DNA from 4 places in the Streptomyces sp. NPDC102441 genome. Region 4 is predicted to be linked to each of the others. Evidence: riboswitches for the same ligand, from Rfam matches in the RefSeq annotation. Region 4 holds a riboswitch; each other region holds the start of a gene.
What was found. A riboswitch is a leader RNA that binds a small molecule or an ion and turns the genes downstream of it on or off. The one in region 4 is predicted to bind cyclic di-AMP.
Positions count from the first base shown of each region.

Region 1: another riboswitch for cyclic di-AMP. It lies ahead of ACIREO_RS27500 (C40 family peptidase); the one in region 4 lies ahead of ACIREO_RS19930 (transglycosylase SLT domain-containing protein).
Region 2: another riboswitch for cyclic di-AMP. It lies ahead of ACIREO_RS08340 (peptidoglycan DD-metalloendopeptidase family protein); the one in region 4 lies ahead of ACIREO_RS19930 (transglycosylase SLT domain-containing protein).
Region 3: another riboswitch for cyclic di-AMP. It lies ahead of ACIREO_RS30205 (transglycosylase family protein); the one in region 4 lies ahead of ACIREO_RS19930 (transglycosylase SLT domain-containing protein).

Region 1 covers NZ_JBIWKH010000013.1:207,011-210,392, reverse strand. Annotated here, with positions in the region: gene ACIREO_RS27510 (LysR family transcriptional regulator) at 1-866, opposite strand, end outside; gene ACIREO_RS27505 (LysE family translocator) at 939-1,580, shown strand; gene ACIREO_RS27500 (C40 family peptidase) at 1,599-2,069, opposite strand; cyclic di-AMP (ydaO/yuaA leader) riboswitch at 2,073-2,245, opposite strand; gene ACIREO_RS27495 (hypothetical protein) at 2,610-2,918, opposite strand; gene ACIREO_RS27490 (ATP-dependent Clp protease proteolytic subunit) at 2,926-3,382, opposite strand, start outside.
Region 2 covers NZ_JBIWKH010000003.1:462,026-465,407, reverse strand. Annotated here, with positions in the region: gene ACIREO_RS08355 (helix-turn-helix domain-containing protein) at 1-197, shown strand, start outside; gene ACIREO_RS08350 (DUF6126 family protein) at 263-436, shown strand; gene ACIREO_RS08345 (tyrosine-protein phosphatase) at 446-1,270, opposite strand; cyclic di-AMP (ydaO/yuaA leader) riboswitch at 1,685-1,843, shown strand; gene ACIREO_RS08340 (peptidoglycan DD-metalloendopeptidase family protein) at 1,848-2,753, shown strand; gene ACIREO_RS08335 (SGNH/GDSL hydrolase family protein) at 2,918-3,382, shown strand, end outside.
Region 3 covers NZ_JBIWKH010000015.1:173,346-176,727, forward strand. Annotated here, with positions in the region: gene ACIREO_RS30190 (cytochrome P450) at 1-103, opposite strand, end outside; partial or broken gene ACIREO_RS30195 (cytochrome P450) at 132-443, shown strand; gene ACIREO_RS30200 (transglycosylase family protein) at 549-1,541, shown strand; cyclic di-AMP (ydaO/yuaA leader) riboswitch at 1,830-2,001, shown strand; gene ACIREO_RS30205 (transglycosylase family protein) at 2,002-2,694, shown strand; gene eno (phosphopyruvate hydratase) at 2,946-3,382, shown strand, end outside.
Region 4 covers NZ_JBIWKH010000008.1:331,900-335,281, forward strand. Annotated here, with positions in the region: gene ACIREO_RS19915 (flavodoxin family protein) at 1-197, shown strand, start outside; gene ACIREO_RS19920 (molybdopterin-binding protein) at 215-610, opposite strand; gene ACIREO_RS19925 (hypothetical protein) at 633-863, opposite strand; cyclic di-AMP (ydaO/yuaA leader) riboswitch at 1,220-1,405, shown strand; gene ACIREO_RS19930 (transglycosylase SLT domain-containing protein) at 1,410-2,279, shown strand; gene ACIREO_RS19935 (hypothetical protein) at 2,537-3,178, shown strand; partial or broken gene ACIREO_RS19940 (SIS domain-containing protein) at 3,243-3,382, opposite strand, start outside.

The DNA.
Region 1 (3,382 bases), on a different contig from region 4:
GTCGTCGCCGCAGCGGTGTTTCTGTCTCCTCGGTGCGCCACGGAGATCGTCCGCCGGAAGGCCGCGGGTTCCAGGCGCCGGACGGCGAGCGGCGCCGGGGACATCGCGGCCACCATCTCCGGAACCACGGCGACGCCGATGCCCGCGCTGACCAGGGCGCAGACCAGTGCGTAACCGGGAGACTCGCACACCACCGCGGGGGTGGCGCCCGCTTCGGCCAGCGCACGCTCCACTCCGCGCCGAGGAGGGTGACCGGGCGCGCTGCTGATCAGCGGGCGGCCCGCGAGCTCGGCCACAGGCAGCGGGCCGCTGCCCTCGGCCAGCATCTGGCCGAGTGCGGTGACCAGCACCAGTTCCTCGACGAGCAGCGGCTCGGCGGACACCCCCGCCGGCAGGGGGTCGGCGGTCGCAGGCTCGTACGCGTGGGTCAGCGCCAGGTCCACATCGCCCGCCGCCACGGCGGCGACCCCGGCGGGCGGCTCGTAGTCCGTGACGGCCAGCTCCACGTCGGGGTGGGCACGCCGGAAGGCGGTGAGCACCGGCGGCAGCAGGTGGATCCCCGCCGTCACGAACGTGCCCACCCGTAGCCGCCCGCCCGACAGCCCCGCGAGCCCGGACAGCTCGTGCCGTGCCCGGTCCATCTCGTCCAGCACGCGTCTGGCCCGCCCCGCCAGCAGCTCACCGGCGGCGGTCAGCCGTGCCCCGCGGTGGTGGCGGACCAGGAGGGCGGTTCCGGCTTCCCTCTCCAGCTTGGCCAGCTGCTGCGAGAGCGCGGGCGCGGTGTAACCCAGCCGCGCCGCGGCGCGTGTGATGGATCCGGCCTCGGACACCGCCACCAGCGCGGCCAGCCGTGTCGGGTCGAACATTAAGCGTTCCTTTTGGCAGACCCAGAAGATTGCAAGTACATGCTAAGGGCCCCGGTCGGTCAGGGTGGACCCATGGACGCACAACTGCTCGCCTTCGTCGCCGTGGCCGCGGGAATGGTGGCGCTTCCCGGCGCCGACTTCACCGTGGTCGTCCGTAACGCGCTCGCATCCCGGCGGTCCGGGCTCGCCACCGCGGTGGGGGTGGCCGGAGGGCTCGTGGTGCACACCGCGCTGGCCGCCGCCGGGCTCGCCGCCGTGCTCGTGACGGTGCCCGCACTGTTCCGCACCGTTCAACTGCTCGGTGGCGCGTACGTGCTCTACCTCGGGCTGAGCGGCCTGTACGCGATGCGGCGACGGGGCACGGCTTGGGCCGGGGCCGATACCGAAGAGGACGAGGACAGGGCGCCGGGACCGGGGAGGTCTCTGCGCCAGGGCTTCCTGACCAACGCCCTCAATCCGAAGGCCCCGGTGCTCTTCCTCAGTCTGTTGCCCCAGTTCGTTCCCGAGGGCAGTCCGCCCCTGCCCAGGACGCTGCTGCTGGCCTCGGTGGTCGTCGTCCTCGCGCTCGTCTGGTTCCCGGCCGTCGCCCTGCTGGTGGACCGTATGGGGCGGTGGCTGCGCCGGCCGCGTGCCACCCGTGTGATCGAGGGTGGCAGCGGCACGGCGCTCACCGCGCTGGGACTCGTGCTGGTGGCGGGCCCCCTGCTGCACTGAACCGCGAGGGGAGGAGTGTCAGCGGACCCTCCCGTACCAGGCGCTTCCGGACCAGATCTTCTCCAGCCGCACCACGGCACCGGTCTTCGGCGAGTGCCAGATCTTCCCGCTGCCGGCGTAGATACCGACGTGGTACACACTGCGGCCGGCGTGGAAAAAGACCAGGTCGCCGCGTTTCCGCTGCGACCTGGAGATATGGCGGGTCTTGTTGTACTGCTGTTGAGCCGTGCGGGGTAGTTTCTTGCCCGCTTTCTTGAACGAGTAGAGCGTGAGCCCGGAGCAGTCGAACCGATGGGGGCCCGTGGCGCCCCATCTGTAGGGCGCGCCCTTCTTCGAGGCAGCGATCTTGAGCGCCTGCGTGGAGTGGGCGGCTGCCTCGGCGTCGTTCACGAAACCGGGAGCCATCATGGTGGTGCCTACGGCAAATGTCAGAACCGAGGCCGTACCGGCCCGGGCGAACAGAGACGGGACATGAACCTGCGCAGTCATGCGCAACCCTTCGTCAGCCGCCTGTGAAGGATGACCTGTCGGGTTCGGGCTGGCGAAGTTGCCCGGCCGCGCGAAGCGGCTTCACCCCGAGGGCCGTCCGGATCTCCGGTCGGCCCGTTGCGCTCGGGTCCTCCACTCCTGCCGATCCACTTCTGTCGACCAGGCATCCGGACGGCGGCAGGACTCGGCGTCCGCCCGGACCGCCCCGCCGCGGTGGCGGGGGCTTGTCGTCCCAGGGATCTTTACTCACGCGCCGCCGGATTTCCTTGTGAAAGTGGTGATATGTGAGAGTCGTCACGACTGATCCGATCGGGTGGACGCGGCCGGTCCGGAGCCGCGACGGCTGTGCGGGACCAGCCGCGCACCAGGGGCGGAACGATGGATGTCGCTCAGTGTCCGCGCTTGTCGCGCAAGTTGGGCCGTCCCTCGGGCGGGGGAGCGTCTACGCCGATCGAGCGAGGGAAACTCATCGGCCGGCCGGGCGTGTCGAAAAGACGCACCGAAAAGCCGGTCCTGTGGTCGAGTCGGGCGGCGAAGCGCTCAACTCGATGACCCGGGAGGGACGGCGACCCGTCCGGCGCGACGCTCGCCGTCCAGTAGCCGCAGTGCCCTGGCCAGGGTGTGCGCGTGGATCTGCGACTCACCCCGCTCGTGCATCAGCACGAGGGCGTCGCGAAGGGCGGTGGCCCGGGACGCGAGGGCCTGTGCCGCGCGGAGCGCTCCGTACGTGTCGCTGCCACGGGCGGGGTTGATGCGGCCGATCTGGTCCAGCACCTCCAGGTAGCAGTCGATGAACTCGGACTCGGCGCGGGTCAGGGCGGGAAGCGGCGGGAACTGGGGTGAGAGCATCGGGTGTTCACCTCGAGGGACGCGGCGGCTGGGACGGCGTGCGGTTCTCCATGACGTGGTCCACCAGTCCGAACGCCAGGGCGGCCGGGGCGTCGAGGATGGTGTCCCGTTCGAGGGCGGCGCTGATCTCCTGTGTGGAACGCCCGGTGTGCCGGGCCAGCATGGCCGTGAGCGTCTCGCGCTCCCGCATCAACTCACGGGCCTGGATCTCGAGATCGGAGGGCTGACCCTGCACCGGCTCGTCCAGGGAGGGTTGCTGAATGACTACCCGGGCGCCCGGCAGTGCATGTCGGCGTCCGGGTGCGCCGGCCGCGAGCAGCACCGCGGCGCCGGCACCCGCCTGGCCCAGGCAGAAGGTCTCCACCTCGCAGGCGAGGTAGTGCATGGTGTCGTAGATCGCCGTCATGGCGTTGAAGGTGCCACCGGGCGAGTTGATGTACAGGGACAGGGGTCGGTCGGGGTCC
Region 2 (3,382 bases), on a different contig from region 4:
TCGACGGCCGGCTGCGGGTCGTGCTCGGTGAGACCGTGCACGACCTGGACCCGGGTGACAGTGCGCACTTCGACTCGCTCACCCCGCACCGCATCGCGGCGCTCGACACCGGTGGAGCGCGCCTGCTCTTCGTCCACACCCTGCTGCAGAGCCCGGCCGCCGAGCTGTGTCCGGGCAGCGGGATCCACAGGCTCTGATCACGCACACCCCACCGCGCGCACCCTTGCCACCCCGGCCCGAGCGGCCGGAAGAGAGGACTGGCATGTCCGATTCGGAGTACTACGATCCGCTCACCCCGCGCAGGCCGAAGAGCAAGGACACGCAGGAGCGGCGGATGCCCCGTGGCGTCGTGATCCGGCTCTTCGCCTATCTGGTGGCCGGACACGTCGTCGCGGGGTTCCTCTTCCTGCTCTTCACCGTGGCGGGCAAGGGCTGATCCCCGGCGTCACGCGTCCTCGACGAGGCGCTCGCGCAGCCTCGCGCGGGTCTCGTCGCTGATCTTCAGCCCTTCGAGGAGATAGCGGTCCGTGCCGCCCCAGACCTCGTCGATGGTGTCGAAGGCCGCAGCCAGGTACTCGGCTCGGGCGCCGAAGAGCGGATTGAGCAGCCCCATCACCTCGTCGGACATCCCGACCGGCGAGGAGTCGCTGCGTCGCACCTTGTAGCGGCGGTGCGCGTCGTTCGACTTGAGGTAGTCGGCCTCGATCGCCTCCTTCTCGACGCCGACCGCGAGCAGTGAGACCGCGACCGAGAGGCCGGCCCGGTCCTTGCCCGCCGCGCAGTGCATCAACGCCGGCACGCTGTCCTCGGCCAGCGCGTGGAGCACACGGCTGTGTTCGGCGGTGCGGTCCTTGATGATCGAGCGGTACGAGGCGACCATCCTCGCCGTGCCCTTGCCGTCTGCCAGGATCGAGCGCAGCTGCTGGATGTTCCCGTCGCGCACCAGCCGCCAGAACTCCGCGCCGTCCGCCGGGTCGGAGAGAGGAATGCTGACATTCCGGACGCCGGGCAGCTCCACGTCGAGACCGTCGAGCTTGTGGTCGGCCGCGTTACGGAAGTCGAAGACCGTGTGCAGGCCGAGCCCGGAGAGGAAGGCGGCGTCGGCCTCGGTGGCGTGGGCGAGGTGGCCGCTGCGGTAGAGGCGCCCGTACCGCACGGCGCGTCCGTCGATGGTCGGAAGCCCGCCGACGTCGCGGAAGTTGCGGACACCGGTCAGTTCGACGTCCGTCGGCTCAGGGCCGACCGGCGGGACCTCTGGCAGCTGCGTCACAAGGGCTCCTGGAGTGTCGGGCGTCGGCGCCGCTCGCCGACGGGGGCACGCCCGCGACGATACGACATGGCTGCATCGGCCAACCGTCTCGGTCGTCGTGGTCCCGATTTCTTGGATGGAGCGACGGTTCCGCGATGTCCGTATTGGTGTATTTGATGAAACATGCCCTGCTTGTACGGGAGATGGGGGCAGGTGAGTGAGCGGGATCATATCCGTGACGGTGCGTGGTGAAGATGCCAAGGGGTATTCCGGACGCCGTGCGGAAAGCCAAGATCCGTAATCCACGGAGTGTGACGGGAATTCCGCGCGTAAATGAAGCGCTGATTCCGCTTCGGAATCAGCCGCTTGTTCGCGGCATCCCGGCTCGCTTACGGTCACGGTCAATCCGGACGGAACGCCTAATCCTGCCGCTGCCCGGAATCCGCACCGACTCACGTGTGGCAGGAGCGGGGGAACCAGGTAGGCCGCCGGCCGGAGGGATCCGGTACGGCTCGGGGTTAAGTCGCGCACCACGCGGCCGGGCATCTCCAGCCCGAACCCGACAGCTCACCTCGCAGGCGCCGGAGAGGAAATCCTCATGCCCACAAAAGGCAAGCACCGTCGTACGAAGACCGGCCCGATCTCCCGAGGCGTCCTTGCCGCAGGGACCGGTGGCGCCGTTCTCGCCCTCCCGCTGATCGGCGCCACCGGCGCCCACGCGGCAGAGCAGGCCGCGCCCGCAGCCGAGTCCGCCGCCCCGCACAGCGCCCCCGCCTCGGCGGCGAAGAGCGCCCCGAAGACCTACTCGGTGGTCTCCGGCGACTACCTGGCGAAGATCGCGGCGGACAAGAAGGTCAAGGGCGGCTGGCAGAAGCTGTACCAGGACAACCGTGACGTCGTCGGCGAGAACCCGAGCCTGATCGTCCCGGGCATGAAGCTGACCCTCGGCGCCAAGGCGTCCGGCTCCGCCGAGTCCGCCCCCTCCAAGTCCGCCCCGTCGGCGGCGAAGAAGGCCGCCCCGGCCGAGAAGACGGCTGCTCCGGCCGAGGAGACCGCCGCGAAGACCGCCGACTCCGGTGCGTCGGAGAGCGACAGCTCGGGCTGGGCCACCCCGGTCGAGAGCCCCGACGTCACCACGCAGTACCGCGCCTCGGGCGCCAGCTGGTCCAGCGGCTATCACACCGGCTCCGACTTCCAGGCGGCCTCCGGCACCAGCGTCCGGTCCATCGGCCCGGGCACCGTGGTCTCCGCCGGCTGGAGCGGCTCGTACGGCAACGAGGTCGTCATCCAGCACAGCGACGGCATGTACTCCCAGTACGCGCACCTGTCCTCGCTCGAGGTCTCGGCCGGCCAGACCGTCACCGGCGGCCAGCAGATCGGCCTCTCCGGCACCACCGGCAACTCCACCGGCCCGCACCTCCACTTCGAGGTCCGGACCGGCCCGAGCTACGGCTCGGACGTCGACCCGATCGCCTACCTGCGGTCGCACGGCGTCTCCATCTGAGACAACCCCGCCTGAGGGCGGGGGAGAGGGGCGGTGCGCGACTGTGCACCGCCCCTCTCCTTATTCCGGCTTTACCAAAAACTGACCGGGTGGTCTTTCTCACCACCCGTCAACCCCTTATTACGGTCGCGTAGGTCACAATCGAAGGTGCAAGATAAACCCTTGTGGCAGACGATTCGAGAAACAAACAACGAGGCATCATCGGGTCGTACGCAGCGATTGGCGACAGCTTCACCGAGGGCGTCGGCGACCCCGGCCCCGGCGGGACGCTCGTCGGCTGGGCGGACCGGTTCGCCGTCCTCCTCGCGGACCAGCTCCCGGTCCCCGATGCGGTGGTCGGCCCCGCGGACGACCCGCACGGGAATTTCCGTTACGCCAATCTCGCCGTACGCGGACGCCTCCTCGACCAGATAGTCGAGGAACAGGTCCCCCGCGCCAAGCAGCTGGCACCTGATCTGGTGAGCTTCTGCGCCGGCGGCAACGACATACTCCGTCCCGGTTCCGACCCGGACGACGTGGCAGAACGCTTCGAGCGTGCGGTCGCCGAGCTGGCACAGTCGGTCGGCACCGTCATGGTCACCACCGGCTTCGACACCCGTGGCATCCCCGTGCTCAAGCACCTGCGGGGC
Region 3 (3,382 bases), on a different contig from region 4:
TGGTGCGGTGCACGGGGCTGTGCTCGCGGAGCGAGGCGTACGCGCGATACGGGTCGGTGGCGAACTCCCAGGTGAAGAGTTCCGGCGACGGGGTGTGGTTCACCTGACGACGGTATCCGGCGGCCGCGGAGCTCCTGCGCTGCGCCTACCGGGACCCGGAGCGATTCCAGGACGGGGACACCCTGGACCTCGCGCGGAGTGACAATCAGCACCTCGGATACGGGCACGGGATCCACTACCGCCCGGGGGCTCCGCCGGACCGGCCGGAGGGGAAGGTGGCGCCGGCGACCCTGCTGAGGCGCCTTCCCGACCTGCGGCTTGCTGTGGAACCTGCCGATTTGCGCCGGCGCGGCGGACTCATCATGCGTGGACTACGCACACTGCCCGTCGAGTTCGGCCCCGGGGATCCGGCCGAGAAAGGTGACAGCCTGTCAACTCTGTGACTTTCACGTGATCTCCGCTGCATCGACTTGTGACACACGTTCGAGTACGGCTAGGTTCACCGTTCGACTCACCCGTCACATGTCAGTCACACGGAAGGCAATCCCATGGGCTCCGCGACCGGCAGACACCGTCGCCCTCGCCAGGCACCCGCCATCGTCGTCGCCGCAGGCGTCACCGGATCGGCCATTGCCATCCCGCTGCTCAGTGCCGGGGGCGCTCAGGCCGCTGACGCGTCGACCTGGGACCGGGTCGCCGAATGCGAGAGCGGCGGCATGTGGAGTGCCGACCTCGGCAACGGCCACTACGGCGGCCTGCAGCTCTCCGAGGACACCTGGTCGGCCTACGGCGGCACGGCGTACGCGCCCCGTGCCGACCTCGCCAGCCGCTCGCAGCAGATCGAGGTCGCGGAGAAGATCCTGGACGACAAGGGCCCCCAGGCGTGGGCCAGCTGCTCGGTGATCTCCGGGCTCGCCCTGGACGAGGGGCTGCCCGGCGTCGACCCGGGCGGCGAGCCGTCGGCGGAGCCCTCGGAAAGCGCGACCCCGTCCGAGACCCCCTCGCCGGAGGCGTCGGACGCGGCGGACACGGCTGAGGGCAAGGACGGCTCGGAGGATGGCTCGGAGGACGGCTCCGACGGCTCCGACGACTCCGACGCGAAGGGCGAGGCCGGCAAGGACGGCGCGGCGGACGAGGGCGACGAGACCGGCACGTCGCCGTCCGCCACTCCGTCCCCCGAGGCCTCCGAGACCTCCGGTGTCCCGGAGGAGGACGGCACGACGGCCGGCAAGCACCGCGGCACGCCGGCCCCCGAGGCGACCACCGGGCCGAATCAGGGCGACGGGCGCGACTCCGGCCGGCACGCCTCGCGCGGCGAATCCGAGGCGCGGCAGGGCGCGGAGGGGACGTACACCGTCCGCGAGGGCGACAACCTCTGGGCGATCGCCGACGCGCAGGGGCTCGTCGGTGGCTGGACCGGCCTCTACGAGGCCAACAAGGGCGAGCTGGGCTCCGACCCGGATCTGATCCTTCCCGGCCAGGTCCTCGACCTCAGGTCGGACGCGAAGGGCGCCAAGGCGGAGACCGCCGGCACCAACTGATCAAAGCGGGAAAACACCCCGAAAACGGGGGCAGTTCAGAGGCCTATGTCCACTTATGCGTAAGTGAGACATGGGTCTCTTTGCTTCAACTGGTGCGCCCGGTGCGCCCGGTCCGTCCATATTGGCTCCGACCTGCGAAAACGACCCTCCACATCGGGCCGTTACGGGCTGATTGGTCGTTATGTCCATCTTTGAATGTGGGGGTTGCGTGTGTTTACGGTCGGAGCCGCTCGCACCGCGGGCACCTTCGACCGTCACGCCGAATCCTGCCGTCGGCCGAAGGGAACGACGCGTAAAGCGCCGTAGGCAGGAGCGGGGGACCCAGGTAAGCGCCGGACCCGGCCGTCGGAAGACGGGTCGAGGTACGGCTAGGGGTGAAGTCGTCCGAGAGTGAGGGCGGCCGGGCAACTCACAGGCCCGAACCCGACAGCTCACCTCGTAGGCGTCGGTGAGGAGAACCATGCTGCTTTCCAGCAAGGGCAAGCACCGTCGCCCGTCCAAGGCCGCCCGTGTCGCCACCCTGGCCGGTGTCACCGGTGCCGCCGTCGTCGTACCGCTGATGGGCGCCACGGGCGCCTCCGCCGCCTCCGTCGACACCTGGGACGCCGTCGCCCAGTGCGAGTCGGGCGGCAACTGGTCCATCAACACCGGCAACGGCTACTACGGCGGGCTGCAGTTCTCGGCGTCCAGCTGGGCTGCCGCCGGCGGTACGCAGTACGCCTCCCGCGCGGACCTGGCCAGCAAGGACCAGCAGATAGCCGCCGCCGAGAAGCTCCTCGACCTGCAGGGCCCGGGCGCCTGGGCCTGCGCCGGTGCCGGCGGGCTGTCGAACGACGGTGTGGACCCGGGTGTCGACACCGGCTCGGAGAAGAACGGCGACACGGCCCCGCAGGCCACGCCGGAGCGCAAGGCCGAGCAGCCCACCACGCGCAGCGAGAAGCGCACGGCCCCCGAGAAGACCGTCACCACCCCGACCGGCAAGAAGGTCGAGAAGGGTGACGGCGAGTACAAGGTGAAGGCCGGGGACACCCTCAGCAAGATCGCTGACACGAAGAAGGTCAAGGGCGGCTGGGAGAAGCTGTTCAAGCTGAACGGCGACATCGTCGACGAAGCCGACCTGATCTTCCCGGGTCAGCAGCTCCACCTGAAGTAGTCGTAAAGCACCGGGGTCCTCCTCCTGCCCCGGAGGCTCCGGCCCGGCGCGCCGACCCCCCGTGCGCCGGGCCGGAGTCGTGTCCGGCCCCGGCGGGTGCAGAGATTTGCCCGTAATGCGGGCTCTTGGGTCCTTTTTCGTCCCGGGAGGCGGGCGGACGGCCGACGGAGCGTGCCGAGCCGGTTAGGCTCGTGGCGCAAGGCCACAGTGACCCTGCACAACCAGTGTCAGATCCCAGAAGGAGATGCCTCGTGCCGTCCATCGACGTCGTCGTAGCCAGGGAAATCCTCGACTCCCGGGGTAACCCCACGGTCGAGGTCGAGGTTGGCCTCGACGACGGCAGCACGGGACGTGCTGCTGTTCCGTCCGGCGCCTCCACCGGCGCGTTCGAGGCCATTGAGCTTCGCGACGGCGACCCCAACCGTTACATGGGCAAGGGCGTCGAGAAGGCCGTCCTCGCCGTGATCGAGCAGATCGGCCCGGAGCTCGTCGGTTACGACGCCACCGAGCAGCGCCTCATCGACCAGGCGATGTTCGACCTGGACGCGACCGAGAACAAGGGCTCCCTCGGCGCCAACGCCATCCTCGGTGTCTCGCTGGCCGTGGCGCACGCCGCGTCCGAGGCGTCCGACCTCCCGCTGTTCCGCTACCTCGGCGGTCCGAACGCGCACCTGCTGCCCGTGCCGAT
Region 4 (3,382 bases):
AGGGCCGGCCCTTCGGCTACTACGTGCACGGCGGCAACGACGTCACCGGCGCGGTGCGGGGCATCGAGACGATCACGACGGGCCTCGGATGGCGTCGTACGGCCGACGCCGTGACCGTCACCGGTGAGCCGGGCAAGGCCGACACCGAGGCGTGCTGGGAACTGGGGGCCACCGTCGCCGCCGGACTGATGGACTGACAGGCCCAGTCGCCGTGTCAGATGCGGTCGATGTGCACGCTGGTCGACTTCACGCGGGCCGTGGCCTGCATGCCGACCTCCAGCCCCAGCTCCTCCACGGCTTCCCGGGTCAGCAGTGAGACGAGCCGGTGCGGGCCCGCCTGGATCTCGACCTGGGCCGCCACGTCACCGAGCTTCACCGCGGTGACGATGCCGGGAAAGGCGTTACGCGCCGAGGTGTAGGGGGCCTCCTCGTCGACGGGGGAAGCCTGGCCGACCTCGATCGAGAACGCGGCCAGATCACGGCCGTCGATGAGGCGGCGCCCGCTCCCGTCGCGATGGGTGGCGACCCGGCCGGCGTCCGCCCAGCGGCGTGCGGTGTCGGGGCTCACGCCGAGGAGACGGGCCGCCTGCCCGATGGTGTAGGTCTGCATCTGCCACACAGTACGTAACCGCTCAGTGCGGCTTCCAGCTGAGCTTGCCGCCACCCACCCAGCGGACGGTGGCCGGGTCCTCGAGGTCATGGACCGGAATGTCGGCCGCGGCGGCGGCGATCAGCACATCCGTCATGCCGGTCGCGCTTCCGATCACCTCTCCGTCGATCTCCACGATGCGGAAGGGCGGGTCCCCGGGCTGGACGGGCAGGACGGTGATCCGGGGGGCCGGGGTGCGAGGACTTCGAGTCATGGACGGATCGGTTCCACGCGGACACTCCCGGTATGCCCCTGGGTATCGGCTGTGAGCCGTATGCCCGTTTTGAGATATTTTTTGAAATTAATCCCGTAATCCATAAAAGGCCATTTCGTGTGACCTGGGGGCTTCGCTCAGGCGCAAATCGCCCGAATCGGACTCCGTGACCAGGGTCACCTTATGCCTTGCGGACGCGGGGACGCGGCAGTCGGTTCCCTTCTGTGCCAAGAGAAATGGGTGACGTGATGTGCGGTGGATTACATGAATTCACGAGAATTGATCTTGCGAATGAATTGTGATCATCGCGCCAGGCTTGTTCCTTTCCCTATTTCTCGCCTACGGTCACCATCACTCCGGGCGGAACGCCGAATCCTGCCGCCGCCCGGTTACCCGACCACTTCTCGTACGGCAGGAGCGGGGGACCCAAGTAAGCGCCGACCCGGTTTCCGGAGCGGCTCGGGGTGAAGTCGCATTCGTATGCGGCCGGGCATCTCCAGCTCGAACCCGACAGCTCACTTCGCAGGCGACGGAGAGGAATTCAGCATGCCCGAAAACGGTAAGCACCGTCGTTCCAGGACCAGTTCACTGACTCGCGGCATCATCGCCGTGACCACGGGCGGAGCCGCTCTGGCCCTCCCCGTGATCGGCGCGACGAGCGCCTTCGCGGCCCCGGCCCAGCCGGCCGCCGTCGAAAAGGCCGCGACGTCGACTGCCGCGACCGGCAAGGGAATTGCCGCGCAGAAGTCCGAGTCCGCCACCTATTCCGTGATCTTGGGTGACACACTCGCGAAGATCGCACGCGAGCATTCCGTGAACGGTGGCTGGAAGGCCCTGTACGAGGGCAACCAGAAGGTTGTCGGCGGAAACCCCGACCTGATTCACCCCGGCCTGAAGCTGACCATTGGTGGCAAGGCCGAGAACAAGTCGGCGGACAAGGCCGAGAGCAAGTCGGCGGACAAGGCCTCCGCTTCGTCCGACCGTGCCGAGAAGAGCGGTGACCGCGCCGACCGTTCGGAGCGCACGAGCACCTCCATCGCCGCAGAGGGTGCGCCCGCCGCCGAGGCCGCTCCTGCCGCCGAGTCGGTCTCGTACACGAACGACCTCGACGGCTGGATCAAGGAGTCGCTCGCCGTCATGGCCGAGCACGGCATCCCCGGCAGCTACGAGGGCATCCACCGCAACATCATCCGCGAGTCCGCGGGCAACCCCCAGGCCATCAACGACTGGGACATCAACGCGATCAACGGCGTCCCGTCCAAGGGTCTGCTGCAGGTCATCGACCCGACCTTCCAGGCCTACCACGTGGACGGCACATCGACCGACAGCTACGACCCGGTCGCCAACATCACGGCCGCGTGCAACTACGCGGCGGACAAGTACGGCTCCATCGACAACGTCTTCGGGGCCTACTGAGCCTTGCCGAGGCGGAACCGCTGACGCACGGGCGTGTGACAGACGGACAGAAGTGACGGGTGGTGCGGGTTCGGCGGAACCCGCACCACCCGTCGTCCGTTTTCCGGCACGGCACGGCACGGCACGGCACGGCACGGCACGGCACGGCACGGCGGCACGCGTCCGGAGGCCCCGCTCGGCGGCGTCACGGCCGCCGACAGGCCGGGAGAAGTCCCGGTGACTGGTCTCGTACAGGTTCGTCGTCCATACTGCCCGCCGTGGAGCAGCGCATAGATTCGAACAACAAGCCCGAGTTCGCCGCGGGGACAGACCCGGCGTACATCCCCGGCCTGACGGCCCCTGTCCCCGCGCGGACGGAGGCGGAGGAGGAAGCGGAGAAGGCGGCTCCCCAGGAGCCCGGAGAGGCCCGGGAGACCCAGGAGGCCGGGGCCGTGGACGCGGCCGACACGGAGGCGGTCGTGGACGAATCCGCGGCGGCCGGCGATGCGGCGGCCGAAGACGACGGGGCGGCAGCCGAAGCCGACGATGCCGCCGGGCAGGACGACGCGGCCCCGGCGGACGGGGACGCCCCGGAGGCCGAGGAGGCCGATGCCGTGCCCGGGGACGCCGATGGCGAGAGCGGCCCCGTCTTCGAGGTCAGCGACCGGCGTGGATCCATCAGGGTGGACGCCGATGGCGTCCGCTTCCGGCTCGACGACCAGGAGGCGGAGTTCGACTGGACCGAGATCGGCGCCGTCGAGACCAAGACCGGGCGCTTCGGACGCAGGTTCACCGTGACGGTCCATCTGTCGAGCCGCCGGTGGTTCAACGCCGAGGTCGAGGCCGGGGCCCGGAGCGACCTGAAGACATGGACGGCGGAGCTCGACGAGGCGCTGGACGCCTACTTCGAAGAGGCCTGACCTCCAAGGTCACCGCTGCGCACCGGGCCGGTCCTCGGCCCGGTGCGCGGTATGCCGTGACGCTTCAGGCTCCTGCGGCCGTGCCGAGCACGACCGACCGGGTCAGATGGCGCGGCAGGTCGGGGTCGAGGTCACGGGCCACCGCGCGGGCGATCGCCAGCCGCTGGACCCGGACCAGGTCGGCCGGCGGGTCCAGTCCGCTCC